DNA from 2 places in the Synechococcus sp. 60AY4M2 genome. Region 2 is predicted to be linked to the other one. Evidence: predicted binding sites of a transcription regulator. Region 2 holds the regulator's gene; the other holds the start of a gene.

Region 1 (25,023 bases), 1.8 Mb from region 2:
GGCGAGCTGCTGCCGCTGGCGCGGGTGCCCTACCGCCTCGGCACGGATGGGGAAAGCCGCTGGGAGCCCAGCTCCAAGCCCTACAGGGATCCCTACTGCACCCAGGGGTTTACCTACACCTTTGTTATGGAGCGCTCTGCTGTGCCGCAGGTGCCCATCAAGCCCAAGTTCTACAACGACCCGCTGCACGGCCCCTACTACAGCTTTGAACATCCACGCTTTAACTTTGGGATGGTCTTTACCTACCGCCGCATCCGCGGCCAGGTGTTTGGCTTTGGGGAAGAGGCCATCCGGGTGGGGGATCAATCCATGCAAAACTGGACCTGGGGCAACGACTGGCGCATCACCGGGCCGGAGATGAACCTGATTCTCACCCACGAGCAACTGCAAGCCTCAGGCCAACTGGATCCCGGCGGCTGGATGGGGGGCTTGCGGGTGGAGGCGCTGCGGCGGGCCGAGCAGCATGCCAAGGGCTTTTTCTACTGGCTGGTGGCGGGGCGGACGGATTTTCTGTTGCAGCAGGCGGATCCCGACTTTCAAAAAGACTTTTACCTGCGCTATGCCTACCTGCGGGGGCCCGATAGCCCCATGGGAACTGCCAGCGGCCTTTCCAAGTACCCCTACATTCGCGAGTCGCGGCGCATCATCGGTCGGCCCAGCCCTGCCTACCCGCAGGGATTTACCATCTACGAGTCGGATATCACCACGCGAGAATCGGAGCTCAATCGCGGGCGGCCCTTTATTTTCTACGACTCGGTGGGGGTGGGCCAGTACCCCATCGACTTTCACGATTGTCTATTGCCGGATTTTTCCCTGCCCCCCAGCCACAACCAGGATGCCCAGGCCCCCAGCTACCCCTACCAGATCCCACTGCGGGCTTTGATCCCCCAGCGCATCGACAACCTCTTGGCCGGCAACAAGAACATTGCCACCAGCCGCATTGCCAGCGCCTCCTATCGGGTGCACCCGGTGGAATGGGCCATCGGCACAGCCGCCGGCCACACGGCCCACTTTGCCCTGGAGCGGGATCTGATCCCGGCGGAGATCCTGCGCGAGCCGCTGCTGGACTTGCGGCTGTTGCCGGCTCTCCAGGCCCAGATCCAGAGCCTGGGCAATCCCATCCAATTTCCCGGCACCACCATCACCGCCACTGAGTGGGCCCAATCTCGCTAGCCTAGAAAGGCAAGGTTGGGAGCTGGCCGATGGATGCTATGGGGGTTGAACTGGGGGGACTGGAGGCGATCCGCCCTTCGTTGTGGGCGGCCACAGCCCTGTGGAGTCTGGGGCTGATGTGGGGCTTGTCGCCGCTGCACCGCCGCCTGCAGGAGGGTTGGGAAAAACAGTTGGCCTGGGATCCCAGCGGAGCTCTGGCCTCTTTGCTCAGCGTCCTTCCTTTCTTGCTGGCAGCAGCGGTGGTGGTGGCCCTCACCGAACTCTCTTTGGGCAACAGCTGGGCCGTCTCCTGGGGTCTGATTGCCTGCGTTGGCGGTGGCCTCTACGAGCTGGGCCGGCGGGACAATGCCCGCTAAGCGCTCTGGGCCGGCCCTCACCCCCAGCCCCTTTGACAACGCCAAGTTAGAGCGACTTGAAGCGATGACCCCCCTCGAAGAAGCGGCGGAAGCGGCGGCTAAGCTGCTGGTGTTTCGGGAAATCTGCGCCCACCCCTTGGCCCTGACCTGGCAGGAGCTCACCCAGGAGTTGATGAGCGGGGATCCCTTGCCCTGCTGGAGAGCCTACGGACGCTGGTTTGAGCTTTTGGCCCAGGAGGGCTTGAGCTGGCGGGAGTGGCTAATCCGAGAGATCCGCTGGGCCGATAACCCTTTCTCGCGGGCGGCGCTTCGACCCCAAGGGATCCCAGCCCCCCTTGTGCAAGCGGCCCGCCACGATCTCCGCTGCCTGCAGATCCTGGCCGATAGCCAGGAGACCATTGCCGAGCAGATGCGGGCGCTGGGCCTGGGGATCCCTTGGCCGGATGGGGAAGGGGAGAGCCCTGGCTGGGATCCGCGCTCTTTTGCCGACTGGGGCCTGAGCCTGGAGGCGCTGATCGCCCACTACCGCCGAGCGGGGGTGGGGCTCTGTGGCCGCTATTGGGCCTTTCGCTGGGGGCCGGCAGGGCTAGAGGGGATCCCCACTCCCGACTTGCCCGACTGGGAAGAGATCTACGGCTATGAACGGCAGAAACGGCAGTTGGCTGCCAACACCGAAGCCCTGCTGCGGGGGGATCCGGCGTTGCATGTGCTGCTCTATGGGGCGCGGGGCACCGGCAAGTCTTCGCTGGTGAAGGCGTTGCTGCGCCGCTACGGTTCCCAGGGGCTGCGCCTTTTGGAGCTGAGACGGGGAGATTTGGGTCAATTGCCTCAGATCTTGGCAGATCTGGGAGGGTGGGGGCTGCCCTTTGTCCTGTTTGTGGACGATCTCTCCTTTGAGGCCGACGAAACTGAGTTTAAGCAGCTCAAGGTGCTCCTGGAAGGAGATCTTGTTCCACCACCGCCCAACGTCCGTCTCTACGCCACCAGCAACCGCCGCCACCTTATCCGCGAGTTTTTTGGCGATCGTCCCAGTCCCCAAGATCAAGAGGTCCACGCCTGGGATACGGTGCAGGAAAAGCTGTCGCTGCGGGATCGCTTCGGCCTTACCCTTACCTTCACCCCTTTTAGCCAAGCTGACTACCTGGCCACGGTAGAACACCTGGCGCAACGGCTGGGCCTCCCGCACCCTTTAGATACCTTGCGCCGCCAAGCCCTCCTCTGGGCGCAACAGCAGAACGGCTTTTCCGGTCGCACCGCCCGCCAGTTCCTGCATGCCTTGCAGGCCGGCCTGGTGGAAGTTGGATAGCCGCAGGCCGGCTGAGGTCTGGAGTTTTCGTCATAGGGACGAACCTGTCGGTTGCTGCAATTGCAAACTCCCCTTCAGGGAAGAGCCGGGGGCGAGGAAGACTACAGCAGCCACTCGGAGGCGCGCTCTCCCACCCCTTGCAAATTCAAAGGAATGGCCACCGCCTTGCCTATGCGGGGTTTCTGACGGGTAGCCTCAATTTCTCGCTGCACCGCTTCCCACACGCCCCACGCCTGCAAATGGGCCATGACAGACTCCAGGCGAGCCAGATACTCGGCTTCGCTCAAGGGGAAAGAGGGCTGCTCCAGGTAGCGCCACATCACCAACAGAACCACCCTGCCCCCCATGCGGCGCAGTTGCACGTCGTAGGAATAGCCCCACTTCTCCCGCAGCAAAGCTTGAAAGTCGGATCCCGTCATGGTCTGGCTCGGATTGGGTTGGGACTGAGCTGGGCCGCAGCAGAAAAACCGCCGCCTCTTCCCTTGCACTTCCTTTAGCTTTGCATTTCTTAATGATATTAGCCAAGGAGCTCGGTTAGGATGATGTCGTTTGTCAACGAACATTAAAACTTCTCAGGTTTGTACTGGCCATTATGACGGAAGCGGTTAGCAACTTCGAGGCACCCCCCATGAGCCGGCGGGTTTTTCTGAATGCCCTCCTCAGCAGCTCGGTGGGGGTGGTGGTGGTGGGCACCCTCTACCCGGTGGTGAAGTATTTTATTCCGCCCTCTTCCGGTGGGGCAGGAGAAGGTGTGATAGCTCAAGATGCTCTCGGCAAGCCCATCAGCGTCAGTGAGCTGTTGGCCACTCACGCCGCCACGGATCGCGTGCTGGCCCAAGGCTTGAAGGGGGATCCCACCTACATTGTGATCGACAACGGGGCGGTGGCCAACTACGGCCTCAACGCGGTTTGCACCCACCTCGGCTGTGTGGTGCCCTGGAACGCGGGGGAAAACCTGTTCAAGTGCCCCTGCCACGGATCCCAGTACGCGGCCAACGGCAAGGTCATCCGGGGGCCGGCTCCCCGCTCCCTGGAGCTGGTGAGCGCCACGGTGGACGGCGACAACGTTCGCTTCAGCCCCTGGCAAGGCCCCGATTTCCGCGAGGCCTGAGGCGTTACGATAGGCTCCAGAGAGACCCCTGTAAGGGGCCACAGCCGGGTCAGAAGTGGGGGAAAAGGCCAGAGAGGTTGCTGCGCTAGTCCTGGCTAGAGCATGAGTTGTGAGCTTTGAGGAGATTGCCCCAAAGGGCTTGCGAGAATTTTGATTGAGATTCTGAGCTAACTTATGAAGCGAATTTACTTGGCCTTGTGTGCGCTGCTGCTGTTGCTGGGGACGGGATCCCCTCCGGCAGCAGCCTATCCGTACTACGCCCAGATGGCCTACGACAACCCGCGCGAGGCCACCGGGAAAATCGTCTGTGCCAACTGCCACCTGAACGCCATGCCTGCCCGTGCCGAAGTGCCGCAGGCAGTTACCCCGGGCCAGGTGTTCACCATCAAGGTCGGGATCCCCTATGACTTGAGCAAGCAACAGGTGTTGGCGGATGGCAGCAAGGGCGGCTTGAACGTTGGCGCTGTGGTGGTGTTGCCAGAAGGCTTCCGCCTGGCCACCGAGGAGGAGATGACGGAGGAGCAGCGCCAGGAAACCGCTGAGACCTACATCACTCCCTACAGCGACGAGAAGCCCAACATTCTCCTGGTGGGTCCCCTGCCCGGCGAGCAGCACCAGGAAATCGTCTTCCCGGTGGTCGCCCCTGACCCGAAGGAGGATCCCTCCGTGGCCTTCATGAAATATCGGGTTTACATTGGCGCCAACCGCGGTCGTGGCCAGATCAACCCCGATGGCAGCCTCAGCAACAACAACGTCTTCCGCGCTCCTGCCACGGGTCGTCTGACAAGCATCGCCACCATCGAATCTGACCTCAGCGATCTGCCGCCTGAGCTGGCCGCCCTGGTGCCGCCCGAATACGAGTTGCCGGGCACGCGGGTGCTCAGCTTCGAGACTGAAGGCGGACTGAAGCACTTGGTGGTGCCGCCGGGGCCGGAGTTGGTGGTTAACATTGGCGACAGCGTCCAAGAAGGGGATCCGGTTACCAACAACCCCAACGTGGGCGGCTTTGGCCAAGTGGAGCGGGATCTGGTGCTGCAGAACCCGGAACGGGTGAAGTGGTTGGTGGCCTTCCTGGCAGCGGTGGCCATCACCCAGCTTCTGCTAGTGCTCAAGAAAAAGCAAGTGGAGCTCATCCAGGCGGCAGAACTTTTGGGCTAGCTTGCGCACTTATTCTTCGCGAGAGTCTTCCCAGCACCTCGGAGCCAGCCGGGGTGTTTTTTTAGGGAATCCTCAGCTCTCCCGCTATCACCAGCACCGCCTGCCCGGCAATCTCCACCCGAGTGCCGAGATCGCGACACCACAGCTCGCCTCCCCGCGCCGAGAGCTGGCGGGCTTTGAGCTCAGTCCGGCCCAGGCGCTGCGACCAATAGGGTGTCAACAGGCACTGGGCAGACCCGGTCACCGGATCCTCCGGGATCCCCAACTGGGGGGCAAAAACACGACAGACAAAATCTGGCTGGTCTTCTAGATCCCCTCCCGAGGCAGTGACGATCAACCCAGAAACAGGCAGTGCCTGAACCCGCTCCCAATCCGGCTGCAGCTGCTGCACCTGCTGGGCCGAAGTCAGCACCGCTACCCCCATGCTGCCGCGGTACAACTCCAGAGGAGGGATCCCCAATGCCGCAGCCACCTGCTCTTGGCCTTCCGGCCAGGGTTGCGGGAACTGGGCGGGAAAATCCATCGCCAGCCGCTCCCCCTGCCGCCGCACCTGCAGCCGGCCACTGCGGGTGGAAAAGGCCACCCCCTGAGCTTCCGGGTGAATCTCGGTCAAGAGCACATAGGCGCTGCCCAACGTGGCATGGCCACAGAGTTCTACCTCCGTGGTGGGAGTAAACCAGCGCAGCCCATAGTGGGGAACCTCGCCTTCGGATCCCTGGGGCAGCAAAAAAGCCGTTTCCGACAGATTGTTCTCCGCCGCAATTGCTCGCATCAAAGCTGCCGGCAGCTCCTGAGGCAGCAAACACACCGCTGCCGGATTGCCCTTAAAAGGCACTGCCGTAAACGCATCCACTTGAAACAACGGGATCCGCACCTGCTTGCCCAACCTACCTCAGGCCATGATCCCACAACAGGCCCAGAAGTAGGGGGATCCGCACCCCGACCGTACCCGCCAAAAGCGGGATCCCACCGACAGAGGCTATTGTCAGGCCAGAAAGTTGGCTGATAAACTAGCACTCGTAAGTCGAGAGTGCTAAGTCGCTTCCCTTCGGGGAAGTGGAACTAATGGAAATGAAAACTTCAGCTTCGTGCTTTAGGATCACGGAGGACATTCGTCATGGCTGCAGTAGCTCTTAACGTCTCTACCCTGAAGCCGCTGGGCGACCGCGTGCTGGTCAAAATCGCTCAGCAGGACGAGAAAACCGCAGGTGGGATCTTCTTGCCGGACACTGCCAAGGAAAAGCCCCAGGTGGGGGAAGTGGTTGCTGTTGGCCCTGGCAAGCGCAACGACGAGGGCAAGCTGATCCCGATGGAACTGAAAGCCGGCGACAAAGTGCTCTACTCCAAGTATGCCGGAACCGAAGTCAAGCTGGGCAGCGATGAATATGTGCTGTTGGCCGAGCGGGACATTCTCGCCATTGTTCAGTAATAGTCAGTGATTCAGCAGCAGTTCAACGAACGATTGAATCCTTAAGACTCTGTTTCACCCTTACCTGCATTTGCATCGGAGAGGTTGACTATGGCCAAATCAATCATCTTCAGTGAAGAAGCCCGCCGCGCCCTAGAGCACGGCATGGATATTTTGGCAGAAGCCGTAGCCGTTACCCTGGGTCCCAAAGGGCGCAACGTCGTGCTGGAGAAGAAGTTTGGCGCACCCCAAATTGTTAACGATGGGGTAACCATCGCCAAAGAGATCGAGCTGGAAGACCACATTGAAAACACTGGCGTCTCCTTGATCCGTCAGGCGGCTTCCAAGACCAATGACACGGCTGGGGACGGCACCACCACCGCCACCGTCCTGGCCCACGCCATGGTTAAAGAAGGGCTGAAAAACGTGGCCGCCGGCGCCAACCCGATTGCCCTCAAGCGCGGCATCGACAAAGCCGTGAAGTTCCTGGTGGACAAGATCGCCGAACATGCCCGCCCGGTGGAAGACTCCAAAGCCATTGCCCAGGTGGCGGCCATTTCCGCCGGCAACGATGAGGAAGTGGGCCGCATGATCGCCGAGGCCATGGACAAAGTGGGCCGCGAAGGGGTGATCTCCCTGGAAGAAGGCAAGTCCATGACCACTGAGCTGGAAGTGACGGAGGGGATGCGCTTTGACAAAGGCTACATCTCCCCCTACTTCGTCACCGACACGGAGCGGATGGAGGCGGTTCTGGAAAACCCCTACATCCTGATTACCGATAAGAAAATCACCCTGGTACAAGACCTGGTGCCGGTGCTGGAGCAAGTGGCCCGCGCCGGTCGTCCGCTGCTGATCATCGCCGAAGACATCGAGAAAGAAGCCCTGGCCACTCTGGTGGTGAACAAGCTGCGGGGCGTGCTGAGCGTGGTGGCGGTGAAAGCGCCTGGCTTTGGGGATCGCCGTAAGGCCATGCTGGAAGACATCGCCATCCTCACTGGCGGTGAGGTCATCAGCGAAGAGCGCGGCCTGAAGCTGGAGAACGCCCGTCTCGACTCCTTCGGCTCGGCCCGTCGCGTCACGGTAACCAAAGACCACACCACCATCGTGGCGGAAGGCAACGAAGCGGCTGTCAAAGCCCGCTGTGAGCAAATCCGTCGCCAAATTGAAGAAACCGACTCCACCTACGACAAAGAAAAACTGCAAGAGCGCCTGGCCAAGCTCTCCGGCGGTGTGGCGGTGATCAAAGTGGGCGCGGCCACCGAAACTGAGATGAAGGATCGCAAGCTGCGCCTGGAGGACGCCATCAACGCCACCAAGGCGGCGGTGGAAGAGGGGATCGTCCCCGGCGGCGGCACTACCCTGGCGCACCTGATGCCGGCGGTAACGGAGTGGGCGCAGGCCAACTTGTCCGGCGATGAGCTGGTAGGGGCCATGCTGGTTGCCCGCGCGCTGGGCGCTCCGCTGCGCCGCATTGCCGAGAATGCCGGCCAGAACGGCTCGATCGTGCTGGAGCGGGTGAAAGAGAAACCCTTCACGGTGGGTTACGACGCCCAGAACGACGCCTATGTGGATATGTTTGAGGCGGGCATCGTTGACCCGGCCAAAGTCACTCGCTCTGCCCTGCAAAACGCCGCCTCGATTGCCAGCATGGTGCTCACCACCGAGGCCATCGTGGTGGACAAGCCGGAGCCCAAGAGCAACAAGCCCGCTGGCGGTGGCGGCGGCGTGGATGACTACGACTACTAATCTTCGGGCAGGAAGAGGCAGAGGCTTCGCCAGCTAGCGGAAAGTCTGCTGCCTTGTCAGAGCAACCATCTTCCGGGATCCCGGCTGGGATCCCTTTATTCTTGGGCATTTCCCTCTCCCAGGCGTCCGGGGGGTGAGGGCGAGCCATCCTACTAACGGAAGGAGAAGGCGGCGTGGCACGGTTAATCTGCATTGGCCTAGACCTGGCCTGGTCGGCCCGCAACCCCTCTGGCGTGGCAACGCTGGAGGTTGAGAGCGGGGATCCCCAAGCCCCGAACCTGACGGGCCACCTGCGGGACAACCGCCTCTTGCAAACCGACCAGGAGATTGTGGACTACATCCAAGCCCAAGCGGGAGGGGATCCCTGCCTGGTGGCGGTGGATGCCCCCCTGCGCGTCCCCAACCCCAGCGGCCAGCGGCGGGCGGAAGCCGAGCTGAACCGGGTGTTTCGCGCCTATGCCGCTGGCGCCCACCCGGCCAACCGCCGCCTCTTGGCCAAAAACGGCCAGGTGCGAGGGGAAGCCTTGGTGCAAGCCCTAGCCAGTTATGGCTTTCGCGAGCAGGCCAGCATCGAGCAGGGATCCCTGGCCCGGCAGATCACCGAAGTCTTCCCCCACAGCGCCATGGTGAGCCTGTTTGGCCTCAGCCGCAGCCTCCCCTACAAAGCGCGTCCCCGCCGCACCTGGCTGCAACGAGAACAGGCGTGGCGGCTGTACCAGCAACATCTGCGCGCCTTGGCCAGCGCCGATCCGTCTCTGCAAGGCCACGAGCCCCTGCTCCAAGTGGAGGTGGGATCCCTTAGGGGCCGCCAACTCAAAAACTACGAAGACCAAGTCGATGCCTTAATGTGCGCCTACATCGCCCTCTACGGCTTCCGCTGGGGATCCGAGCGCTGCCACAGCTTCGGCAACCTGCAAGAAGGCCACATTTTCACTCCCCTGCCCCCCTCATTGCAAGGGAAGAGCCCTGTTTCCTCGCCGGAAACTCCACAAGGGCTTTAACTCGGGCGAGGGTATGGCTTCTGCCAGACCGGCCAGACTTCCGTTGAGGCAGAGACAAGCGAAGCTAAACCGGAGGGAAAACCCGGCTCTTGCTAGTCTCAAATCACACGTTGGCGGCATGATAGGAAGAAGGGATCCTGTCAGAGGGGAGGGAAATGAACGCACAACTGGGGCGCAATCGGCAGGCAAGACGCGCTTACGGGCTGGATGAGATTGCGCTGGTGCCGGGCAGGCGAACCCTGGATCCCAGCTTGGTGGACACCCACTTCACCCTGGGAGGGATCCAACGGCCCATCCCCATCATCGCCAGCGCCATGGACGGCGTGGTGGACGTCAAGATGGCCATCTTGCTCTCCAAGCTGGGGGCAATGGGCGTGCTCAACCTGGACGGGATCCAAACCCGCTACGCCGATCCCGATGAGGTGCTGGATCAGATTGCCGCGGTCGGCAAAGACGAGTTCGTTCCCCTGATGCAGCGCCTCTACAGCGAGCCGGTCAAGCCGGAGCTGATCCAAGAGCGCATCCGCCAAATCAAAGCGGCCGGCGCCATCGCGGCCGCTAGCTGTGTGCCCGCCCACGCAGCTGAATATGGCCCCCTGGTGGCTGAAGCCGGGGGGGATCTGTTTTTCGTTCAGGCCACGGTGGTTTCCGTTCACCACAAGGTTCCCGAAGGCATGGAACTGCTGGATCTGGCCCAATTTTGCCGGTCGATGCCCATTCCTGTTGTGGTGGGCAACTGCGTTACCTACGATGTCGCTCTGGAGCTGATGCAGGCCGGAGCTGCCGGTGTCTTGGTGGGGATCGGCCCTGGCGCTGCCTGTACTTCCCGCGGCGTGTTGGGGGTGGGGGTACCACAGGCTACAGCGATTGCCGACTGTGCCGCTGCACGGGAGCAGTTTTTGGCGGAAACCGGCACCTATGTCCCTGTGATTGCCGATGGGGGATTGGTGACCGGTGGCGACATTTGCAAGGCCATCGCCTGTGGAGCGGACGCAGTGATGATCGGATCCCCCTTGGCCCGCGCCTATGAGGCCCCCGGTCGCGGCTTTCATTGGGGCATGGCTACCCCCAGCCCCATCTTGCCCCGCGGCACCCGCATCCGCGTGGGATCCACCGGCACCCTGGAAGAGATCTTGTGCGGCCCCGCCCGCCTCGATGACGGCACCCACAACCTCTGGGGCGCCCTGCGCACCAGCATGGCCACCCTGGGCGCCGCCAACCTCAAAGAAATGCACCAGGTGGAGATCTGCATTGCCCCCTCCCTTTTGACCGAGGGAAAGGTCTACCAAAAGGCGCAGAGCCTGGGCATGGGGAAATAGCCTCCCGGCAATGCTAGACTCGGTGAGCTGGGATCCCCCAGGGCGGTTAGCTCAGCGGTAGAGCGCCTGCCTTACAAGCAGGATGTCACTGGTTCGAGTCCGGTACCGCCCATCCCCGCTTCAGCCCGCGACTTAGGAGCTCTGTCTCGGCTTTGGCGTGCACCCGCTAGTCAGGGTCGGATCCCTGAGGTAAAGTAATGGGTATGGGGCCTGGAGCGTCTGCCGCCGTTGAGCCTCACGTTGAGTCTCATTCAAAAAGAAAAAGTGTGTAAAGTGGTAGACGATGTGAAACAGGGCTGTACCATGTTTTTCGAGGGTCCGCAGTTGTCAGACTCGTGCTTGAGTTAGACAGTTGACTACCTCTAGAAGACATCGCCACAGCCGAGACAGGTGTGAGGACACAGAACAAGGAGAGAAACATGCCCGCGAAACACGCGAACTACTGGAAAACGTTGCTGGCCGGCACCCTGGGTGCAGCAGCAGTCTTGACCCCTGGAGTGGCCTATGCCCAAGCTACTGGGCCCGTCACCTCCATCTCTGAACTTTCTGATGTGCAGCCCACTGACTGGGCTTTCCAAGCACTGCAATCGCTGGTCGAGCGTTACGGCTGTATTGCCGGCTACCCTGACCGCACCTTCCGCGGCAACCGGGCCATGACTCGCTTTGAGTTTGCCGCCGGTATGAACGCCTGCTTGGATCGCATCAATGAGTTGATTGCAGCCGGTTTGGCCGACAAAGTCTCCAAGGAAGACGTGGCCACTCTGCAGCGCTTGCAAGAGGAATTTGCTGCTGAGCTGGCAGCCCTGCGCGGGCGGGTGGATGCGGCAGAGGCTGAGATTAACGATCTGAAAGGGAAGATCTTCAACCCAGTTACCAAGCTTAACGCTCAGGTCATTACCGCAATTCTTGGTAGCGCTCTTACAGAAGACCGGGTCGTACAAGGAAGAGTGGTAGCCGAGCAAAATCAGGCAAACATGACTCTTCCCTATCGGGTACGCCTGAACTTCGATGCCTCCTTTGTTGGCCGGGATCGCTTGCGTATCCGCCTACAAGCTCGCGATGCGGTTACTACCTTCTTTGAGGGTGACCCAGGCGTTGGCTTCCAGGGGGGTGCAGGTGGTACCTTCACCCTTGCCCAGCTGGTTTATCAATTCCCTGCTTTCGACCGCGCTGCTACTATCTACACGGGCATTACGGGTACGGGAGTGTCGAGCGTTCTGCAGTACAGCACGCCCTTTGATGCCCTGTCGGACTTTGCCGATGCTCCCAACTCTACGGCAGATGTGCCCAGCGGAACCCTATTTGGTTTTCGCTACCGTTTGAGCGACCAGTTTCGTTTAGCCTACGCCTACAGCACCAGAAGAGGTCAAGCTCTGGGGAGAGGCTTTGGCGATAGTGGCTTAACAGGTGATGATAGCGCTCACACCGTCGAGCTGGGCTTCTTGCCGACAAAGGGTCTGGAGTTCTACCTCCAATTTGCTTCCACCTACCTGCAGCAGGCGAACGACGGCCCCACCTTCCTGGCCACGGGTAAAAGTCTCTTCCGTGGACCGGTAAGAAGAACGCAGGTCAATGTCTCTGCGCGGGTAAACGCCTTTACAGTCGCAGCCAACTGGGAAATCAGCCCTCGCATTACCTTGTCTGGCTGGTTTACGGCTGGCAATGTGGATTACAACCTGCCCAATGTGGTACCGGCTGGTACTGTTGATCCGGGAGAGGAAGACTTTAATGGTTTCCTCTTTGGCTTTGTTTTCCCTGACCTCTTTGTGGAGGGTGCCAAAGGCGGGATTGTATTTGGGCAGCCAATCGTGACCACAGACAACGACGGAGTGTGGGATACTCGCCCCTTCGTTGTGGACGTCTACTACAGCTTCCCGGTCAACGAGTACATTACTCTAACGCCTGCTGCCTACTTTGTGAGCAACCCCAATGGCGGCAGACCCGGAGACAACGACCCAACCATCGGCGTGGGGGCTTTGCGAGCTGTGTTTACTTTCTAGTTCTTAAAATCCCTGCGCTGACATCCAAGTTGCTAAGTAGGGATCCACTGGGTTGGATCCCTTCATTGAATAAGAATAATCAACTCCTCTGTGGGGATAAGGATGCTGACATTGAAGAGCTTGAGGTTGAGCTTAAGACGAGGCCATGGGCTACAAAAAGCGCACTGCGTGAGATCTGCCCAGGTCTTTGCCACAGGCTCGGTGTAGGTGTGAGAATGGCGGGAACAGATACCCATGTCTTGGCCACAGATGTGGGGACACCGCATTAACTGTAGGGCAGGCCGGACAGCAAGAGGATGTGGACTTCGGCTGTATCATAATCTCCACATCATGTCTTCACCGAAGTCCGCAGTTGCCAGACTTGTTCTTGAGTTAGGCAATTGGTTACCTCTAGAAGACATCCCTACAGCCAAAAAGGTGTGAGGAAAAGAACAAGGAGAGAAACATGCCCGTGAAACACGCGAACTACTGGAAAACGCTGCTGGCCGGCACTCTGGGTGCAGCAGCGATTCTGACCCCTGGAGTGGCTTATGCCCAAGCTACCGGGCCGGTCACCTCCATCTCTGAGCTTTCGGATGTGCAGCCCACCGACTGGGCCTTCCAAGCCCTGCAATCCTTGGTGGAGCGCTACGGTTGTATTGCCGGCTACCCTGACCGCACCTTCCGCGGCAACCGGGCCATGACTCGCTTTGAGTTTGCCGCCGGTATGAACGCCTGCTTGGATCGCATCAATGAGTTGATTGCAGCCGGTTTGGCCGACAAAGTCTCCAAGGAAGACGTGGCCACTCTGCAGCGCTTGCAAGAGGAATTTGCTGCTGAGCTGGCAGCCCTACGCGGGCGGGTGGATGCCCTGGAGGCCGATGTTACTGATTTGAAAGGGAAGGTCTTCAACCCGGTTACCAAGTTGAATGCCCAAGTCATCGCCGCTGTTGTAGGCAGCGCTCTCACGGAAGACAGAGTTGTTGATGGGAAGGTAGTGGCAGAGCAAAACCAAGCCAACATGACTCTTCCCTATCGGGTACGCTTGAACTTCGATGCTTCTTTTGTGGGTCGCGATCGCCTGCGCATTCGTCTCCAAGCTCGCGATGCTGTGACTGAGTTCTTTGATGGGGATCCCGGCCTTGAGTTTGGCGGCCGTGGCGGCGGCACTTTCACCCTGGCCAAGCTGATCTACCAATTCCCAGCTTTCAACCGAGCAGCTACCATCTACACGGGTATCGTTGGCTCAGGTGTGTTCGATGTATTCAACTACAGCACACCCTTCGAAGCTCTCTCCGACTTTGCTGATGCTCCCAACTCCACGGCGGATGTGCCAGGTGGAGCTCTGTTTGGCTTCCGCTACCGCCTTTCCGATCAACTGCGCTTGGCCTACAGCTACAGCACCAGGAACGCTCAAGCCTTGGGCAAGGGCTTCGGCGACAGCGGTATAACCGGTAGCGACAGTGCCCACGCGGTAGAGCTGGGCTTCCTGCCGAATGAAAATCTAGAGATTTACCTGCAGTTTGCCAGTACCTATCTGCAGACGGCAAACGATGGCCCTGAGTTCTTGGCCAACGGTACAGCTCTTTTCCGTGGCCCTCTGAGAGTAACCAATGTGTCCACCTCTGCACGGGTGAACGCCTTTTCTGTGGCTGCCAACTGGGAGATTACCCCGCGGATTATTGCGTCTGGCTGGTTTACGGCGGGCAACGTTGACTATAACCTGCCCAACGTGGTACCGGCGGGCACCATCGATCCGGGCGACGAAGACTTCAACGGCTGGCTGTTTGGCTTTGCCTTCCCAGATCTGTTCATTGAGGGTGCTCAAGGGGGTGTGGTTTTTGGCCAGCCAATTGTGACCACCAAAAATGAAGGAGTTTGGGATACCCGCCCGTTCATTGTGGATGTTTACTACAGCTTCCCGGTGAACGAGTACCTCACCCTTACCCCGGCAGCCTACTTTGTGAGCAACCCCAATGGTGCTCTACCTGGGGACAACGACCCAACCATTGGTGTGGGCGCTCTGCGGGCAGTGTTTACCTTCTAACCCCTTGCTGTCCTGCCTAGGTTAAAAACAACTTAGGGATCCGCCACTGCGGATCCCTTTTTTATAGCAAGTCTCCCAAGCCTTGCCCTTGCACCGAAATACATCGAGTTGGAGCTGGCGCCGGGATCCTTCTCAAGACAAGTTAGGGGTTACAAAAGGCGCACTGAGCGGGATCTGCCCAGGGCTCTGCCACAGGCTCGGTGTGGGTGTGGGAACAGCGAGCACAGCCATATACCCAAGCCTTGGCCACGGGGGTGGGGGCGCCACATTGGCCGCAGGGCAGTCCAGAGACCGAGCGGATCTGCCAGTAGCCAGGAGTGCCGCAGGCCGGGCACAGGCTTTGGGCTTTGGCGATTAGGTTTTGGGTGGCGGCTGCGATAACCTGGAGCCGGGTTGGGTTGTACAGGGCCCGCATGTCGGTTTCCAGATGCAGGCCACCCTGCCGAGCCAGCAGCTCCCCCACCACCTGCTTCAGGGTTGCTTCGTCTTGGATTCCTTTGTGGATAACCTGGGGCTTTTCTGGCCGGTCGAGGGCGATCAGGGCGTGCTGGGGAAAACCCGCCCTTTGGGCAAAGTCCAGCGCTTCTGCCCAGCTCTGCACCCAGCGATGGCTGAAATTGGTTTGGGTGCTCTCTGCATAGCCGACCAGCTCCAAGGGCTCCGCGCCGGGTTCAAAAACCCTGAGCATGACCCACTCCTGATTCCAAGGGATCCAAGGGATCTGGGGGTGGGGGCCAAAGGATCCCTCGCTGGCCAAAACCAAAGAGGCGGGATGAGCTTGGCGGGCTCTCTCAATTTTCAGGCGTAGGGTGTGGATGGGATCCCCTGGCCGAGGCCGCTCCCGCGAGAAGGTGCCCAGTTGGTCGGTGTCCAGAGGTATCACTTGCACCTGGATCCCCAGGTGGTGGGCCAAGAGAGGGCCGATCACCTGCTCTTTGCGATGCAGGGTTGCCAAGTAGGCAACCCGACCTTTCCAGTGCATAGATCCAGAACTGACCCAGATCCGGCAAACGAAGTCTGCAGCTTTCTTGTTGGGCTCATCGGAGGGCTCAAACCAGGGGGCTGGGTTCTAGCGGCAAGCCCAACTGGGCGACGGCCTCGGCCAAAGCGGCCTCCCGGCTCTCCACAAATCGCTCTGCCGGCAAGGGCAGATGCAGGCTTTCCAAGCGCTGCCGGATCCGACCCTTGGCCCCGACGATCCACACCTGTTTGCGTTGATCTAGAGCTTCGCGGATGGCATTTTCCAAGGACAGCGTCGCCGAAACGCCTAGCATCGGCACATCGGACAAATCCAAGACCAAAGCCTGGCAGGAGGCCACCGCCTGGTGTTGGCGGGAAATGGCCTGGGAAACCCCGAAGATCATGGGCCCGCTCAGGTAAAATAGCAACACCTGACCGCGGCCCTGGCGCAGCAATTCCTTTTCCCGCGGGGTGAGATCTACGGCATCGTCCGCATCGGTAATGGCTTTCACCTCTTCCGCTTGCAGCTCGCTCAGACGCTGAATGGTGAGCAAATTGGCCACAAATACCCCTACCCCCACGGCGGCGATGAGATCCACGAACACCGTCATGAACATCACCCCGTACATAATGGCTGCCCCTTTGAGGGAGAGGCGGTGGGCCCGCTTCAGGAAGCTCCAGTCGAGGATATCCACCCCCACCTTAAAGGCGATCCCCGCCAGCACCGCCATCGGGATCCCTTGGGTGAGGGGAGCGGCAAACAGCACCACCATCAAGAGGATGAGGGCGCGGGTGATGCCCGCCAAGGGCGTACGTCCCCCTGACTGGATATTCACCACCGTGCCCATGGTCGCCCCCGCCCCCGGCAAGCCCCCCAGGAAGCCGGAGACCAGGTTGGCGATCCCCTGCCCGATCAGCTCTTGGTCGGAGTCGTGGCGGGTGCGGGTGAGGTTGTCGGCAATCACCGCCGTCAAGAGGGTGTCGATACAGCCCAGCATGCCCAGCACCACCCCGTCCAACACCAAGCTGGCCAGGGAAGCAAAGGGCAACTGCGGCCATTGCACCTGGGGCAAGCCGGTGGGGATGGGCCCGATGCGCCGCAAATCCCAGTCAGCCATGAACAAGTTGGCCACCAGCGTTCCCAGCACCAGGGCCACCAACTGGGGCGGCACCACTCTTCGCCAAGGCTTGGGATAGCCAAAGAGGATCGCAAGGGTCAGCAGCCCCAACCCCAGTTCCGGGAACTTGAGATTGAGCAGGTAGGTCGGCAGGTTCTGCACCGCCCCGATCACTCCCCCCTGGCTGGCGTGGCCCAAAAGGGGCGGGATCTGCAGCAAAATCATGATCCAGCCGATCCCCGACATAAAGCCGGAGATGACGCTGTAGGGCATAAGGGTGATGTATTTGCCCAGCTTCAGGGATCCAAACAGCACCTGAAACAGGCCCCCCACCATCACCACCGTGAAGGCCGGCCCCAGTCCCTGGTTCGGATAGCTGGCGGTAACCTTGGCAATGACTGCCGTCATCATCACCGTCATCGGCCCGGTGGGCTCGGAGATGAGGGTGGGAGTGCCGCCGAACAGGGCAGCAAAAAAGCCCACACACACCGCCCCATACAAGCCCGCCACCGGCCCGGCACCAGAAGCCACCCCAAAGGCCAGGGCCATCGGCAGCGAGACAATAGCCGTCGTCAGGCCACCGAAGAGATCCCCACGCCAGTTTTCTAGGCTCAGACGCCGACGCCAAGCCAGCACTCCCCCACCTTGCCCCGTCACTTGGCCCAACATGCCCCACTGCCCTCAATGCTATAGGCAGCCTATCATTGAGCGTTACCATAACGCCCCGATTAGAGGATAGATTTTTATCTATAAATGTCTTCAGGGATCCCCTTGGGACAGGGGGCAGCTCCGGGCAACTCCCTCTGCCCCGGCAAAAGGCAATGGTAGACTAGACGCAGGCGCACTTTATTTTAGTTTCCTGGGTTGCCGACCGTTGGCCGGCAATGGCGATTGCTGCTGCGACAGCTTTGTAACCTCGAACCGTGCCCGCGCCCAAGCCGACCGGGATCCCTCACCTCTACCCCCACCCATGAGCGACAACGAATTGACCGCGCGCATCATCTCCACCGACCTGCAGCGGGAGATGGCGCAGTCCTACCTGGAATACGCCATGAGCGTGATTGTCGGGAGGGCTCTGCCGGATGCCCGCGACGGCCTCAAGCCGGTGCATCGCCGCATCCTCTACGCTATGCACGAGTTGGGCCTGACGGCGGATCGCCCTTTTCGCAAGTGCGCCCGCGTCGTGGGGGATGTGATCGGGAAATACCATCCCCACGGGGATCAGGCGGTTTACGAAGCCCTGGTGCGCATGGCCCAGGACTTCTCCATGCGGGAGCGCCTGGTGGACGGGCACGGCAACTTCGGCTCCATCGACAACGACCCGCCGGCGGCCATGCGCTACACCGAGTGCCGCCTCACCGCTTTTGCCCAGGAAGCCCTGCTGCAGGATATCGACGCCAACACCGTCGACTTCATCGACAACTACGACGGATCCCAGCAGGAGCCGCTGGTGCTGCCGGCGCGGATCCCGCAGTTGCTGTTGAACGGTTCTTCTGGCATTGCCGTGGGCATGGCCACCAACATCCCGCCCCACAACCTGGGAGAGCTGGTGGACGGCCTGATCGCCCTCATCCACAACCCCAACCTGACCAGCCTGGAGCTGATGCAGTGGATCCCGGCCCCCGATTTCCCCACCGGCGGGCTGATCATGGGCCAGGAAGGCATCCGCGAAGCCTATACTACCGGGCGCGGCTCCATCACCTTGCGGGGGGTGGCCACGGTGGAGACCATCGAGCAGCGGGGCCGACCGACGCGGGAGGCCATCATCATCACCGAGCTGCCCTACCAAACCAACAAGGCAGCCATGATTGAAAAAATTGCCGAGCTGGTCAACGAGAAAAAACTGGAGGGCATTGCCGACATCCGCGACGAAAGCGACCGCGAGGGCATGCGGGTGGTGATCGAGCTGAAGCGGGATGCTCAGCCTCAGGTGGTGCTCAACAACCTCTACAAGCAAACCCCCCTGCAGAGCAACTTCGGGGTCAACATGCTGGCCATCCTCAACGGCGAGCCGCGCACCCTGACGCTGCGGGACGCACTGCAGGCTTTCTTGGATTTTCGGGCAGAGGTGATCGAGCGGCGCACCCGCTACGAGCTGCAGAAAGCCGAAGAGCGGGATCACCTGTTGCAGGGCTACCTTTTGGCTTTGGGGCAGTTGGATCGGGTGATCGCCCTCATCCGCGGAGCCGCCGATGCCGCCACAGCCCGAGCTGAGTTGCAGGCAACGTTGGGCCTGAGCGAAGCGCAAGCCGATGGCATTTTACAGATGCAACTGCGCCGCCTCACCGCCCTAGAAGCGGAGAAAATCCAGGCCGAACACGAAGACTTGGTGAGGCAAATTGCCGATTTGCGGGATATTTTGGCCCGCCGGGAGCGGGTGATGCAGATCATCAGCGAAGAGCTGCAGCAGCTCAAGAGCCGCTTTGCCAGCCCGCGCCGCTCCCGCCTCTGCCTGGAAGACTGTGAGCTCAAGGTTGCCGATCTGATCGAGAACCGCGAGACGGTCATCTTCCTCACCGAGCAGGGCTACATCAAGCGCATGGACCTTGAAGAGTTCCAGGTGCAGGGGCGGGCCACCCGCGGCAAGGCCGGCGCCCGCATCAAAGACGACGATGCCATCGAGCAGTTTTTTGCCTGTCGCAGCCACGACACTATCCTCTTTTTCACGGATCGGGGGATGGTCTATACCCTGCCCGCCTACGAGATCCCGCAGGGGAGCCGCACCGCCCGCGGCAGCGCCATCGTCCAGTTGCTGCCCATCACTCGGGAAGAGCGGGTTACCTCGATGGTGCCCGTGAGCGAGTTCAGCGACGACGAATACTTGGTGATGCTCACCCGAGCGGGCTACATCAAAAAAACGGCCCTCAGCGCCTTTGCCAATGTGCGTTCCAACGGCCTGATTGCCATCTCTCTGGAGGAAAACGATGAGCTGCGCTGGGTGCGCCGCGCCCGCTCCAGCGACGATGTGGTTATGGCGACCCGCCAGGGCATGTGCATCCGCTTCCGGGCAGATGACGAGCAACTGCGCCCCCTGGGGCGAGCCACCCGCGGCGTGCGGGCCATCACCCTCAACCCCGGCGACGACATCGTCAGCATGGACATCATCTTTGCCGAGTCGGTGATGGCCGCTGAGCGAGAGGGGGAGAGGCTGGCCAACCCCTGGGTGCTGGTGATTACCAAAGAAGGGCGGGGCAAGCGCTCGGCCATCGACCACTTCCGCCGGCAAAACCGGGGCGGCAAGGGGGTGATCGCCACTAAGTTCCGCCAGGAGTCGGATGAGCTGGCTGCCCTGCGCATCGTCAATGCCGAAGACGAGATCCTGTTGGTAACTGCCAGAGGCATTGTCATGCGCCAGTTGGCCAAGGCCATCCCCACTCAGTCTCGCGAGGCGACAGGGGTGCTGGTGCAGCGCTTGGATCCGGAGGACAGCATTGTAGGAGTGACGGTGGTGCCCGCTTCGTTTATCAGGGATCCGGCGGAAGCTGAAGAGGAGCCGGCAGAGGGGATCCCCGAGGCCGACGGTTGATCTCCGAGGCGGCGCCTCCCGAGGTACGGCATTTGCCGCCTCAAAGGGGTGGGATCCCGTACCGAAGGCGGCGAGGCTCGGGTGTTAGGTTTGACATAGCCCAATTGGCGGAGCTGCGAAGGCCTAAGGAATGGGGCCAACAGCTCCGAGTTGGGCTAGATTTGCTGTGTTTGGGGAGCTTGGTGACTCCATGTCGAGCCCGATCAATTTCATTCCTGGTTTTGAGGCCGCGCAAACGCCCAGCCCCAACAACCGCCTCTGGCAATATCTGCAGTCTCAGGATCCCAGCGTTTTTCAAGACATCGCCCGCAACTCGTCGCCGGAGGTGCTGGAGATCTTGGGCCACAACATTCGCAGCTTGGTGGGCAGTTTGCCGCCAGACCAATTTGGCGTTCAAATCATCACCAACCGCGAGAGCTTGGCAAAAATGCTCTCCGGGGCGATGATGGGTGGCTACTTTCTGCGGGTGATGGAGCAGCGTCTGGCCCTGGAGCAGTCTTTGGGCAACTCATCCGCCGCCGTCCCCTCTCCCCAACCTTCAACACCGGATCAACCTCCAACAGCGGAGGGGGGCAGTGCCCAATAGCTCCGGGCTCAGCCTTGCGGGCCCGCAGCCAAGTTCAATCCATCCTCTCTGTTGCCGCCGAGGACGTTTTAGGGCTGATGCTGGGTATGGGTTCACCAGACCAGGGATCTGAGTTCAGCCGCCCACCTCGGCGGGTTTTGATCTGCCCGGATAGCTTCAAAGGATCCCTGACAGCCAAGGCAGCAGCGGAGAGCATCTCCCGGGGCATCCGCCAGGTCTTGCCGAAGGCCAAGGTGGAGCTACTCCCCCTGGCCGATGGGGGCGAGGGCACGCTGGAGACCTTGTTGCCGGCGCTGGGGGGAGAGAAACGAGGGCTGTGGGTCACTGGCCCGCTGGGGGATCCCGTCTGGGCCGAGTACGGGGTGGCAGGCGAGCGGGCGCTGCTGGAAGTAGCCCAGGTGGCCGGCCTGACCTTGGTGCCCCCTGAGCAGCGGGATCCCACCCGCACCACCACCTATGGCCTGGGGGAGCTGTTGCGGGCCGTCTGCCGGGATCCCATCGCCGAGATTTGGATAGCGCTGGGCGGATCCGCCACCGTCGATGCGGGTGCGGGGATGGCGCAGGCCTTGGGCTATCGCCTCTTGGATGGGGCCGGGGATCCCATCGGCTGGGGGGGAGGGGAGCTGGCCCGCCTGGCGCGCATCGAGCCACCTAAACAGCGCATTTGGCAAGGCAAGCGCATCCGCGGCCTCTGCGATGTGCAGAACGCCCTCACTGGCCCGTTGGGGGCGGCTGCCGTCTTTGCCCCCCAGAAGGGCGCCACTCCCCAGCAAGTGCGGCAATTGGAGCAGGCACTGCAGCAGTGGGCCAGGGTGGTGGAGCGGGATCTGGGCCGGGCCGTGGAGGGGATCCCAGGGGCCGGCGCCGCCGGCGGGCTGGGGGCAGGATTGGTGGCTTTTTTGGGCGCCACCCTGGAGTCCGGGATCCAGCTCTTGGCCCAGCACTTGGCCCTGCCGGAGCGTCTCCGCCGCTGCGATCTGGTGGTAACTGGCGAGGGCCGCCTTGACGAACAGAGCAGCATGGGCAAGGTAGTGGGGGCGGTGCTGGAGCAGGCCATGGTGGCCCAGAAGCCCCTGCTGATTCTCTGTGGCCAGGCCACCCCGGCAGCCCGGGCCGACTTGGCCGCCCGACCCCTTCCCATTAGAGTTGCTGCCCTCTGTGACCGGATCCCGGATGTGGCCGAGGCGCAGCGCCAGGCCGGTTACCACCTGGAGCAGATGGCCGCTTGGGAGTTGAAAAAGTTTCTGGCCAGGGATCCGATCCCCACCTAGCAAATGGCTGGGAAACAGCTTATCCATCGATCTCCAGCTCCCCTCTCCCCTTGGGAGAGGGGCTGGGGGTGAGGGCCGCTAGGGGCGGGGATCGCTTGGGTCAGCGACAAAGTGTCTTAATCATCGTGTTTGGAACAACTATAATGACTTGAATGAGTTTTTTTAAAAATTATGGCCACTATTGAGTTTTCTCCCGGTATTCCAGAAGTGCCAACGCAGGTGCGGTTGCTGAAATCCAAAACCGGCAAGCGGGGATCCGCCATTTTTCGCTTTGAGGAGCTGAAGTCCGACACGCAAAGCATCCTTGGCATGCGGATGATCGACGAGGAAGGGGAGCTGACCACCCGCAACATCAAAGCCAAGTTCTTGAACGGGGAATTCAAGGCCTTGGAAGTGATCTACGACATGGAAACAGAAGCAGAATGGGAGCGCTTCCTGCGCTTCATGGAGCGCTTCTCGGCAGCCAACCAGATGGGCATGGCCTAGTGGGCTCAGCTTTTGGATTTTTTGCTCCCCTTGGTGGACTTGCTCTTGGCTTTGGGCTGTTGAGCGGTTCCCTGGGCCTGCTCAAGGGGGGGCTGTCCCAGGGGAGGTCGCCGCTTGTGCCAGTCGGTGCTCTGCTCATAGGCATAGGCCACCCGCAGCACCTTGCTCTCCTGCAAGACGTTGCCGATGATCTGCAGGCCAATGGGCAGACCGTTGGCAAAGCCACAGGGCAGGCTCAGCCCCGGCAGGCCCGCCAAATTGACCGGGATCGTCATCAGGTCGCACAGGTACATACTCAAGGGATCCTCCCGCTCCCCCGCTTTGAAGGCTGGCGTGGGGGTGGTGGGGCTGACCAGCACATCCACCTTCTCGAAGGCCCTGAGGAAATCCTGCTTGATCAGGGTGCGCACCTTCTGGGCTTTGAGGTAGTAGGCGTCGTAGTAGCCGGCAGAGAGGGCATAGGTGCCGATCATGATGCGCCGCTTCACCTCCGGCCCAAAGCCGCGGGCGCGCGTTTTGCCGTACATAGCCAAGAGCGAGTCGGCGGGTTCCCGCAGGCCGTACTTGACGCCGTCGTAGCGGGCCAGATTGGAAGAAGCTTCCGAAGGGGCGATGATGTAGTAGGTGGCCAGGCCGTAGCGAAAGCTGGGGCAGTCGATCTCCAGGATCTCCGCCCCCAGCTCCTGTAGGTGTTGGATGGCGGCTTCCACAGCAGCACGGGTTTCCTCGCTGCAGCCTTCCCCCAGCAGGTTGCGGATGACTCCAATCTTGAAGCCTTTGATCTCGGGGATCAGGGCCTGGCTATAGTCCGGGATCTCCACCTTGAGGCTGGTGGAATCCAGGGGGTCATGGCCGGCAATCCCCTGCAGCAGCAGGGCCACGTCCTCCACCGTGCGCCCAAAGGGCCCCACTTGATCCAAAGAGGAGGCAAAAGCCACCAGCCCATAGCGGGAGACCAGCCCATAGGTGGGCTTGAGGCCGACCACGCCACAGAAGGCCGCCGGCTGGCGGATCGATCCCCCCGTATCCGATCCCAGGGCCACCACCGCCTGGTCTGCCGCCACCGCCGCCGCCGACCCGCCTGAGGATCCCCCCGGCACCCGCGTCAGGTCCCAGGGGTTGGCGGTGCGCTGAAAGGCCGAGTTTTCCGTAGAACTGCCCATGGCAAACTCGTCCAGGTTGGTCTTGCCCACCGTCACCATGCCGGCAGCCGCCAGCCGCGCCGTCACCGTCGACTCGTAGGGCGGGATGAACCCCTCCAGCATCCGGGAAGCGCAGGTGGTGCGGATCCCTTGGGTACAGAGGTTGTCTTTGACAGCTAACGGGATCCCGGCCAAAGGGCCAATCTCTTCCCCGGCCCGAATGCGGGCGTCCACCGCCTTGGCCTGTTGCAGAGCCAGTTCTTCGGTTACAGTAATAAAGCTTTTAAGCTGCGGCTCCAGTTGGGTGAGACGCTCCAGGTATTCGCGGGCGATCTCCTCCGCCGAGCGCTCTTTGGTTACCAACTGGCTGTGGAGGGCGCGAATCACAGACATAGGCAAACTCGCAGGGAATGGCAAACGCCGATGAGGCCAGACCAAGTTCCCTCTAGACTAATCCAGATGGGATCCCTTCCTACCCAAAATCCCGCCAATTTCCCCTCTCCCTGAGAGAGAGGGGCTGGGGGTGAGGGCGTCGGCAATGCAGAGCGCTTGGGCCCAAGTTACCGCCGTTCCAAAAAGTCGCGGCGCAGATCCCGAATCTCCTGCCGCATCTCCCGCATCTCTCGGGCCATCTCGTCAGTGCGCCGTTCCAAAGCCTCGGTGCGCCGTTCCAAAGCCTCGGTGCGCCGTTCAATGGCTCGGGTGCGCTCGTCAAAGCGATCCAGCGCCTCGCGGAAAAACTGCGCCAGCATCGCCTGCCCTTCCCGCAGCTCTTGGATCAAAACCTGCTGGTTTTGCTGGGCAGCTTGCAACTCCTGGACGGCCCGAATCAGCCACTGCTCTTGCTCAGGTGTCATGGTTACCAAGGCGCTACAGAACAAGGAAATCCTACCACCCTAAATCTCCTCCTGGGAGAAGGATCCGGGGATGGTTACACTAGCAACGCAGAGCGCTTGGGCCCAAGCTACCGCCGTTCCAAAAAGTCGCGGCGCAGATCCCGAATCTCTTGCCGCATCTCCCGCATCTCTCGGGCCATCTCGTCAGTGCGCCGTTCCAGTGCTTCTGTGCGGCGTTCGATGGCCCGAGTACGCTCGTCAAACCGATCCATTGACTCGCGAAAGAACTGCGCCAGCATCGCCTGTCCCTCCCGCAGCTCTTGAATCAAAACCTGCTGGTTTTGCTGGACAAGACGCAGCTCCTGCTGGGCAGCTTGCAATTCTTTTTGGGAGGCTTGCAGCTCTCTTTGGGAGGCTTGCAACTCTTGGATGGCTTGAATCAGCCACTGTTCTTGCTCGGGCGTCATGGTTACTGAAGCACTACGGAATAAGCA
Region 2 (6,441 bases):
GAGGAAGCCGGTCAGTTCTGAGCCTAACCACCCCACTCGAGCTGAGGCAGGGCCGCAGGAGGTGCGAACCGAGGCTGCTCCTGCCCCTGTCGGCCCTTACAGCCAGGGCATTGCCGCTGCGGGGCCATTTCTATTCGCCGCCGGACAGGTGGGCCTGGATCCCAAAACCGGCAAGCTGGCGGGGGAAGATGTTGCCTCGCAAACTCGGCAGGCGCTGCTGAACCTGAAAGCCGTGCTGGAAGCAGGGGGAACAAGCTTGGCCAATGTGGTGAAGACCACCGTTTTTTTGGCGGATATGAAAGACTTTGCCGCCATGAACGCGGTTTATCGAGAGTTTTTTGCCGCCGATCCGGCACCGGCCCGCTCTTGCGTGCAGGTGGCTGGCCTGCCCTTGAATGCCTTGGTGGAAATCGAGGCGGTGGCCTGCTACCGATAGCGGCGGTTAAAAGCTGCAACTCTTCAACCCCCAGATCCAGAATGTTGGCCATCTGGGCTGGGGCGACCGTTTTCCTCGGGTGCGGATCCCGGCAAGTCGGGCACCGGGTCGTAGCCTCCCGGGTGCCAAGGGTGGCAGCGGCAGAGGCGGCGGATCCCCAGCCAACCGCCTCGGATGGCACCGTAGCGCCGCACGGCTTCCAGGGTGTACTGGGAGCAGGTGGGGTAGTAGCGGCAGGCAGGCGGTAGCAGAGGGGAGATGGCCACCTGGTAGCCTCGAATCAGGGCAACTAAACCGCGAGTCAAGGGATCCGACCGTTCCGCCATAGGCCAGCGTACAAAAAGGCCATTTCCAGGCTAACGTCTGCCCTCCTGCGCAGCTCCAGACAAGAGGTTAAGATCCAAAAAGTCACCACCCAAATATACATTTCGTAATACTTCTGTTCGGGGATGCCGTGGAGACGGCTTTGCTCCTCGGCATGGTTGTAAGAGTTTCATCAGGAGTGGGCGTGAGGGCATTTGGGCGGCTACAGCCAGCACAGCGGCGCAACTTGGGCATTTTGTTCGTGGCCGGGCTGCTCTTTTGGGCCAGTCTGTCTGCGCTGTTGCCCACGCTGCCGCTCTACGTCCGGGATGTGGGCGGCACCAGCCAAGAGGTGGGCTTGGTGATGGGGGCCTTCTCGATTGGGCTGCTGGCTTTTCGTCCTTGGCTGGGGCGGCTGGCGGATGGCCACAGTCGGCGCATTGTGTTGCTCATCGGCATGGGCGCGGCGGGGATGGCGCCTTTGGGGTACTGGCTTTGGGATTGGATCCCGTGGATAGCGCTGGTACGGGCCTTTCATGGGATCAGCATCGCCGCTTTTGCCACCGCCTACGTTACTTTGGTGGCGGATTTTGCCCCGGAAGAAAAACGCGGCGAGATCTTGGGCTACATGAGCTTGGTCAATCCCATGGGTGTAGCCATCGGCCCTGCTTTGGGCGGTTTTTTGCAGGAGCTGGCCGGTTATGGCCCTCTGTTTCTCTTCGCCGCTTTGCTGGGGTTGGTGGGCTTTTTCTGTACCCAATTGGTTCGAGAGCAGCGCCGTGGGGATTGGGGATCCCTGCCCTCGGATGGGGCGTTTTGGGGCCTTGTGCTCAGCCCGAAGGTGTGCTCTCTCGCCGGGGTCATGTTGTTGGTTGGCCTGGCCTTTGGCACCCAGACCACGTTTGTGGCTCTGTTGATCCAAGAGGCCGGAGTTCCCCTGAATCCAGGTCTTTTTTATACGGCGGTGGCCCTGTCCAGCTTCGGCGTGCGCCTGCTGGCTGGTCGCGCTTCCGACCGCTACGGGCGGGGGCCGTTCATCTCGCTCAGCCTGGCCACCTATGCTCTGGCGATGGGGATCCTGAGGGTTGCCGACAGCGCTGCGGCTTTTCTCGCCGCCGGGATCGTGGTGGGGTCGGGTTTTGGCACCTTGATCCCGCTGATCTCCGCCCTGGTGGCGGATCGCTCTGAGCCGGCGGAGCGCGGTCGCCTGTTTAGCTTGGTGATGTGTGGCTTTGACTTGGGCATTGGGCTGGCGGGGCCGATCCTGGGCACGCTGGCGGGGGGGTTCGGGTATCGGGCCATGTTTGGCTACGCCGCCCTTCTGGCGTTGGCTTCCTTGGGCTCTTTTCTCTGCTTCTCCAACGGGCGACCGGGATCCTCCCTGCGCTTTGCCTTGGGCCTGGAAACCGATCGGTTTCGACAGCCAGATCCTGTCCCTTCGGAACAGCCCCAGCCGTCCCCTCCCCTGCCAACGGGATCCCGTCCTGCCCTCTAGGCACCCTGATTTTTGTCCCCAAGTCCGATTTGCCCTATCCTAGGCTGGGGTTGCTGTACAAAAAAGAACTCTGGGCAGATGGGAGCACGGGGTTGGCTTGCCCTCCTGGGATCCCTGCTGGTGGGCGCCTTAGGGGGATGGATCGAGAGCGCTTGGGGGGTAACGGTGCGGGTGGCCTTGGCCGATGCCACCGCCCCTTTGGTGGTGGGGGTTTCTCTCCCTGCCCAACTGACCAATAGCCGCCAAGAGGTGCTGGCCGAGTTGCCCCCCATGCAAGGGTTTCTGGCCCAGCCCGGCCCTCAGGGGGTGCGCCTGCAGGGGGTGGTCAGCCCGGTGTTGTTCATCGAGCCGCAAGCGGGTGGCCTGGTGGCGGTGGATGGCCGCTGGTATTCTGGCAAAGTGCTCCTGACCGGCTACAACCGCTTGCTGGCCATCAATTACGTGGATCTGGAAGACTACGTGGCCGGCGTGGTGGAAGCCGAGATGGGATCCCGCTTTCTGCCCGAGGCCCTCAAGGCCCAGGCGGTGGCAGCCCGCACCTATGTTCTTCACCACCGCAATTCCCGCGGCTGGTTTGACGTGTTTAGCGACACCCGCTCCCAGGTGTATCGGGGTCTGTCGCAGCGCTCGGCAGCCGCCCTAGCAGCAACACACGCCACCCGCGGCATCGTCATGGTGTATGGGGGGCAATTCGTGAATGCCATGTATAGCGCCAGCGCCGGCAGCCAAACCGTCGGGGTGAGCGGGATCCCTTACCTAAAAAGCCTGCCGGATTTTAGCCCCTATCCCAAGTACGGGCATGGCATCGGCATGAGCCAGTGGGGCGCCCAAGAATTGGCCCGCCGGGGCTGGACTTACCGCCAAATCTTGGCCTACTACTACCCCGGCGTCAGGTTTGGCCGGTTGCCGGATTGACCTACTCCCCCTTGCTCTGGGTTGCCAGGGGTGCCCATCTCCCCAGGTTGCCCTTCAGCCGCAAACGGGCCGGGTTCACCCTTGGCCGGCTTCTTCTGGTTAAGACCGGAGTGGACCTAAATAGGGCAGCCACAACTTTGCCCAAGAGCTTTTGTGGGCATGCCGATCCCGGCCTAGGGGACAAAACTGGCGGGCTGAGAAGCAGCAACCCAGACCACGCAATCTCCCCTCACCTCCAACCAGCCACCCCCTGGGTAGTCGGGGCTGCGGCTGCGGCGGCCTGCTTTCAGGAGCCGGATCCCGGCTTCCACCTGCTCAAAAGTCGGGTGATGGGGCAGCAGCAGCGACAAGAATTGGAACATCACCTGCCGCTGCAGAGCCAGGGGCGCAGCCCGCAAGGGATCCCGTCGCAGCCCCGGCAAAGCCGGCTCGTACACCTGCAACCATAGTTGGGCGGCTTGCGCCACCACCAGCTCATGCTCTGCCTGCAACAGCGTGGCCGCCCGATTCAAAGCCGCTTCCAGTTGCGGGTTAAAGTGCTGCTTGAGATAGGGCATCACCTCTAGGCGAAGGCGGTTGCGGCCATGAGCCAAATCCTGGTTGCTGCGATCCGGCCAGACCGGCAACTGGTATTGTCGGCAGAACTCTTCCGTTTCCCAGCGGGAAAGGCCCAGCAGGGGACGCACCAACCAAGCGGAGGTGGGATCCCGCTCGTCCAAACGCCGTTGCCAATCTAGGCTGACCAGGCCGGCAGCCCCCGTGCCCCGCAGCAGGTTCCACAAAAACGTCTCCGCCCGGTCGCTGGCCGTGTGCCCCGTGGCCACCGCCTCGCAGCTCCAGGTGCGCGCCCATTTGTCCAGTTGCTGGTAGCGCCAAGCCCTGGCCCCCGCCTCATCCCAGCGGATGGGATCGGCAGTCTCAACGGCGTGGGGCAGGCCCTGCTGTTGCAGCCATCCCTGCAAAAACTGGGCACACGCCGTCTCATCGGCTGACCAACGGTGATCGCAGTGCAAAACAAAGATCTGCCACCGCCAGCGCGGCTGCAAATCCCGCAAGATCTGGAGCAGGGAAAAAGAATCTTGTCCGCCGGAAAAAGCTACCAGCAGCCGCTGGCCGGGGCGAAGCAGTTGCCGCTCGCGAATGGCACACTGAACCCGCAAGTGAAGAGGAGAAAGCCTGGCCACAGTTGGCTATTGCTCGGGGGCAACCCAGACCTGGGATCCCTCAGGCAAGGGCCCGAGTGAGATGCGAGGCCACCGTCTGCACAGCCGCAATGCTCCGCTCGTAGGCCATGCGAGTCGGCCCCAGCAAGGTGACCGTCCCCAGCGGCGCCGAGCGGCGGCGATAAACTGAGGCGATGACCGTGCAGTGGTGCAGCGATTCCAGCGGGTTCTCGCTGCCAATGTAGATGATCACGGGAACGTTGTGGGATGGATCCTGATCTGCGGTGCTGGAGGATGCCTTCTCCCTGGCCGACGGGGCCGAGAGAGCCGCTTCGCTCGTGAACAGGCAACCTGGCGTGGAATAGAGCCCGATCATCCCCTGCAGCTGCTCGGATCCCTCTTCGAGCAACTGGGCCACCGCCTGCATCCGCTGAGCCTGGGAAAACTCCGGCTGCCGCATCAGCTCCGTCATGCCCGCGCTGAACACCTGTCCTAGAGAGGGCCGCAGGTAGCGTTGGACTACCGAGCGCAGCAGTTGCTGCAGCCAATGGCTGTAAGCGCGAAACTCCTCATCCAGCTTCAACCAGCTCAGATCCTGCAGCTCGGCAAAAGTCTTGCCCCGCAATTTCAGGGTGAGGAAGTTGCTCAGTAGCTGCAGTTCATCTTCCAGATCCTCGCGCCGATCGTCAGGCCAATCCGGTGGGCTGACCAAGGCCGAGTGGGTTTGATAGGAATCCGTAACCACCAGCACCATTACCCGCCCCGGCCCCACCGACAACAACTGCACGTGGTGAACGGCTACCACCGGCCCCTGGGGAGGGGTGATGAGGGCGATGCAACCGCTCAAGTGGGCCAAAAGCTGTGCCACCCTCTGTAGGAAGCTATCGAGGTCGTCCCCCAGCTCACGGTTGAGCTGATCCAGCAACTGCTGCAGCGCAGGATGGGGCTCCGGCTGGGGAGCATCGTTCGGGATCCCATCCATGTTGGCGGAGCTCAACAGATCGTTCACATAGACCCGATAGCCAAAGTCAGAAGGGATCCGACCGGCAGAGGTGTGGGGCTGGAACAGCAACCCAACCTGCTCCAGCGTGGCCAAGTCGTTGCGAATGGTAGCCGTGCTGACTCCGAGGTTGTAGGACTGGGCCAAGGTTTTGGAGCCGACAGGTTCTGCCGTGGCAATATACCTGCGCACCGTTGCCCACAGGATCTTCCGTTGTCTAGGAGTCAGTTCGAGTTTCATGGCTGCTCAAAAGAACCCAATCAACACCTGCTAAGGGGAATTAGCCAATGGATCTCAGGTCAACCAAGCTAGGGCTAAATGAGGATCAGATAAACTTTTACTTCTCTCTTTAACTTTATTGTTACCCTTTCATCTTGGGTTGCAGGCGCGGAAAATTGCAACAGCAGAGGTGGAAAGAGGTGGAGGCTCTTGGTTTGGCGAGAAAAGCGGAGCTCCCTGTAGCCTCTGCATCCTTATTTTTGCCCAAAGGGGGTACTAAAGTGTTAAGTCAACTCTAGGCTAAGTGAGCCTGCTGCTGCCTGTTCTGTATCGTTTTGTATCTTTCGAGGTCGCTCCATGTACTTGTCCCCCCAGGAGGTTGCTCTACCTGGCCGTCCAGCTAGCTCGGGATCGGCGGCAGTGGGGCCTCCAACTCAATTACCCCAAGGCGGTGACCTACCTGAGCGCAGCTATCTTGGAGGGGCGCGGGAAGGGAAAACCGTTGCTCAGGTGATGAGCGAAGGTCTGACGTGGCTGAGCCGAGAGGACGTGATGCCAGGGATCCCGGAAATTCAAGTAGAGGCCACCTTTCCCGACGAAACCAAGCTGTTAACCATCCGCTAGCTGCTTTCTAAGGATCCCCCAAAGACCCAGAGACTTTAGGAGGTTGTCCATCAGAACCTCCGGGGTACTCCCGCCACAGCGCAGCTTGGCGGGCTGGAGGATAGGCGGTGAGACGAAGGGGTTCAATGCCCCTGAGTCTCACAATCTGGGCGTTGCCTGCTGCTCGACATACTTCTTCAACTCCTCAACGGTGACCCCACCACAAGAGGCAACAAAATAGGCCCCTGTCCAAAATACAGGCTTGCTGTAGAACCGTGCCACCTCTGTGGCGAACTCTTTGCGAATC

What was found. Region 2 encodes HrcA, which represses chaperone genes, less so after heat shock. Its sites were predicted from a motif close to TTAGCACTCNNNNNNNNNGAGTGCTAA; they were not measured.
Region 1: a site for HrcA is predicted at 6,115-6,141, ahead of groES (co-chaperone GroES). Genes of this name have one in related genera too.

What each region holds. Positions count from the first base shown of each region.
Region 1 covers NZ_AUMZ01000001.1:274,386-299,408, reverse strand. Annotated here, with positions in the region: gene SYN60AY4M2_RS01280 (FAD-dependent oxidoreductase) at 1-1,173, shown strand, start outside; gene SYN60AY4M2_RS01275 (hypothetical protein) at 1,203-1,529, shown strand; gene SYN60AY4M2_RS01270 (ATP-binding protein) at 1,519-2,835, shown strand; gene SYN60AY4M2_RS01265 (DUF3067 family protein) at 2,937-3,254, opposite strand; gene SYN60AY4M2_RS01260 (cytochrome b6-f complex iron-sulfur subunit) at 3,428-3,946, shown strand; gene SYN60AY4M2_RS01255 (apocytochrome f) at 4,121-5,104, shown strand; gene SYN60AY4M2_RS01250 (PhzF family phenazine biosynthesis protein) at 5,166-5,978, opposite strand; gene groES (co-chaperone GroES) at 6,222-6,533, shown strand; gene groL (chaperonin GroEL) at 6,624-8,258, shown strand; gene SYN60AY4M2_RS01235 (DUF429 domain-containing protein) at 8,432-9,259, shown strand; gene SYN60AY4M2_RS01230 (GuaB3 family IMP dehydrogenase-related protein) at 9,415-10,578, shown strand; tRNA gene SYN60AY4M2_RS01225 (tRNA-Val) at 10,619-10,690, shown strand; gene SYN60AY4M2_RS01220 (iron uptake porin) at 10,998-12,578, shown strand; gene SYN60AY4M2_RS01215 (iron uptake porin) at 13,024-14,604, shown strand; gene SYN60AY4M2_RS01210 (DUF6671 family protein) at 14,747-15,586, opposite strand; gene SYN60AY4M2_RS01205 (SulP family inorganic anion transporter) at 15,654-17,351, opposite strand; gene gyrA (DNA gyrase subunit A) at 17,653-20,208, shown strand; gene SYN60AY4M2_RS01195 (DUF760 domain-containing protein) at 20,399-20,794, shown strand; gene SYN60AY4M2_RS01190 (glycerate kinase) at 20,881-22,065, shown strand; gene psb28 (photosystem II reaction center protein Psb28) at 22,237-22,551, shown strand; gene gatA (Asp-tRNA(Asn)/Glu-tRNA(Gln) amidotransferase subunit GatA) at 22,557-24,086, opposite strand; gene SYN60AY4M2_RS01175 (hypothetical protein) at 24,254-24,550, opposite strand; gene SYN60AY4M2_RS01170 (hypothetical protein) at 24,658-24,996, opposite strand.
Region 2 covers NZ_AUMZ01000001.1:2,087,015-2,093,455, forward strand. Annotated here, with positions in the region: gene SYN60AY4M2_RS09200 (RidA family protein) at 1-436, shown strand, start outside; gene yidD (membrane protein insertion efficiency factor YidD) at 460-741, opposite strand; gene SYN60AY4M2_RS09210 (MFS transporter) at 945-2,234, shown strand; gene SYN60AY4M2_RS09215 (SpoIID/LytB domain-containing protein) at 2,313-3,149, shown strand; gene tilS (tRNA lysidine(34) synthetase TilS) at 3,323-4,333, opposite strand; gene SYN60AY4M2_RS09225 (heat-inducible transcriptional repressor HrcA) at 4,374-5,552, opposite strand; partial or broken gene ureA (urease subunit gamma) at 5,889-6,155, shown strand; partial or broken gene tnpA (IS200/IS605-like element ISSoc3 family transposase) at 6,294-6,441, opposite strand, start outside.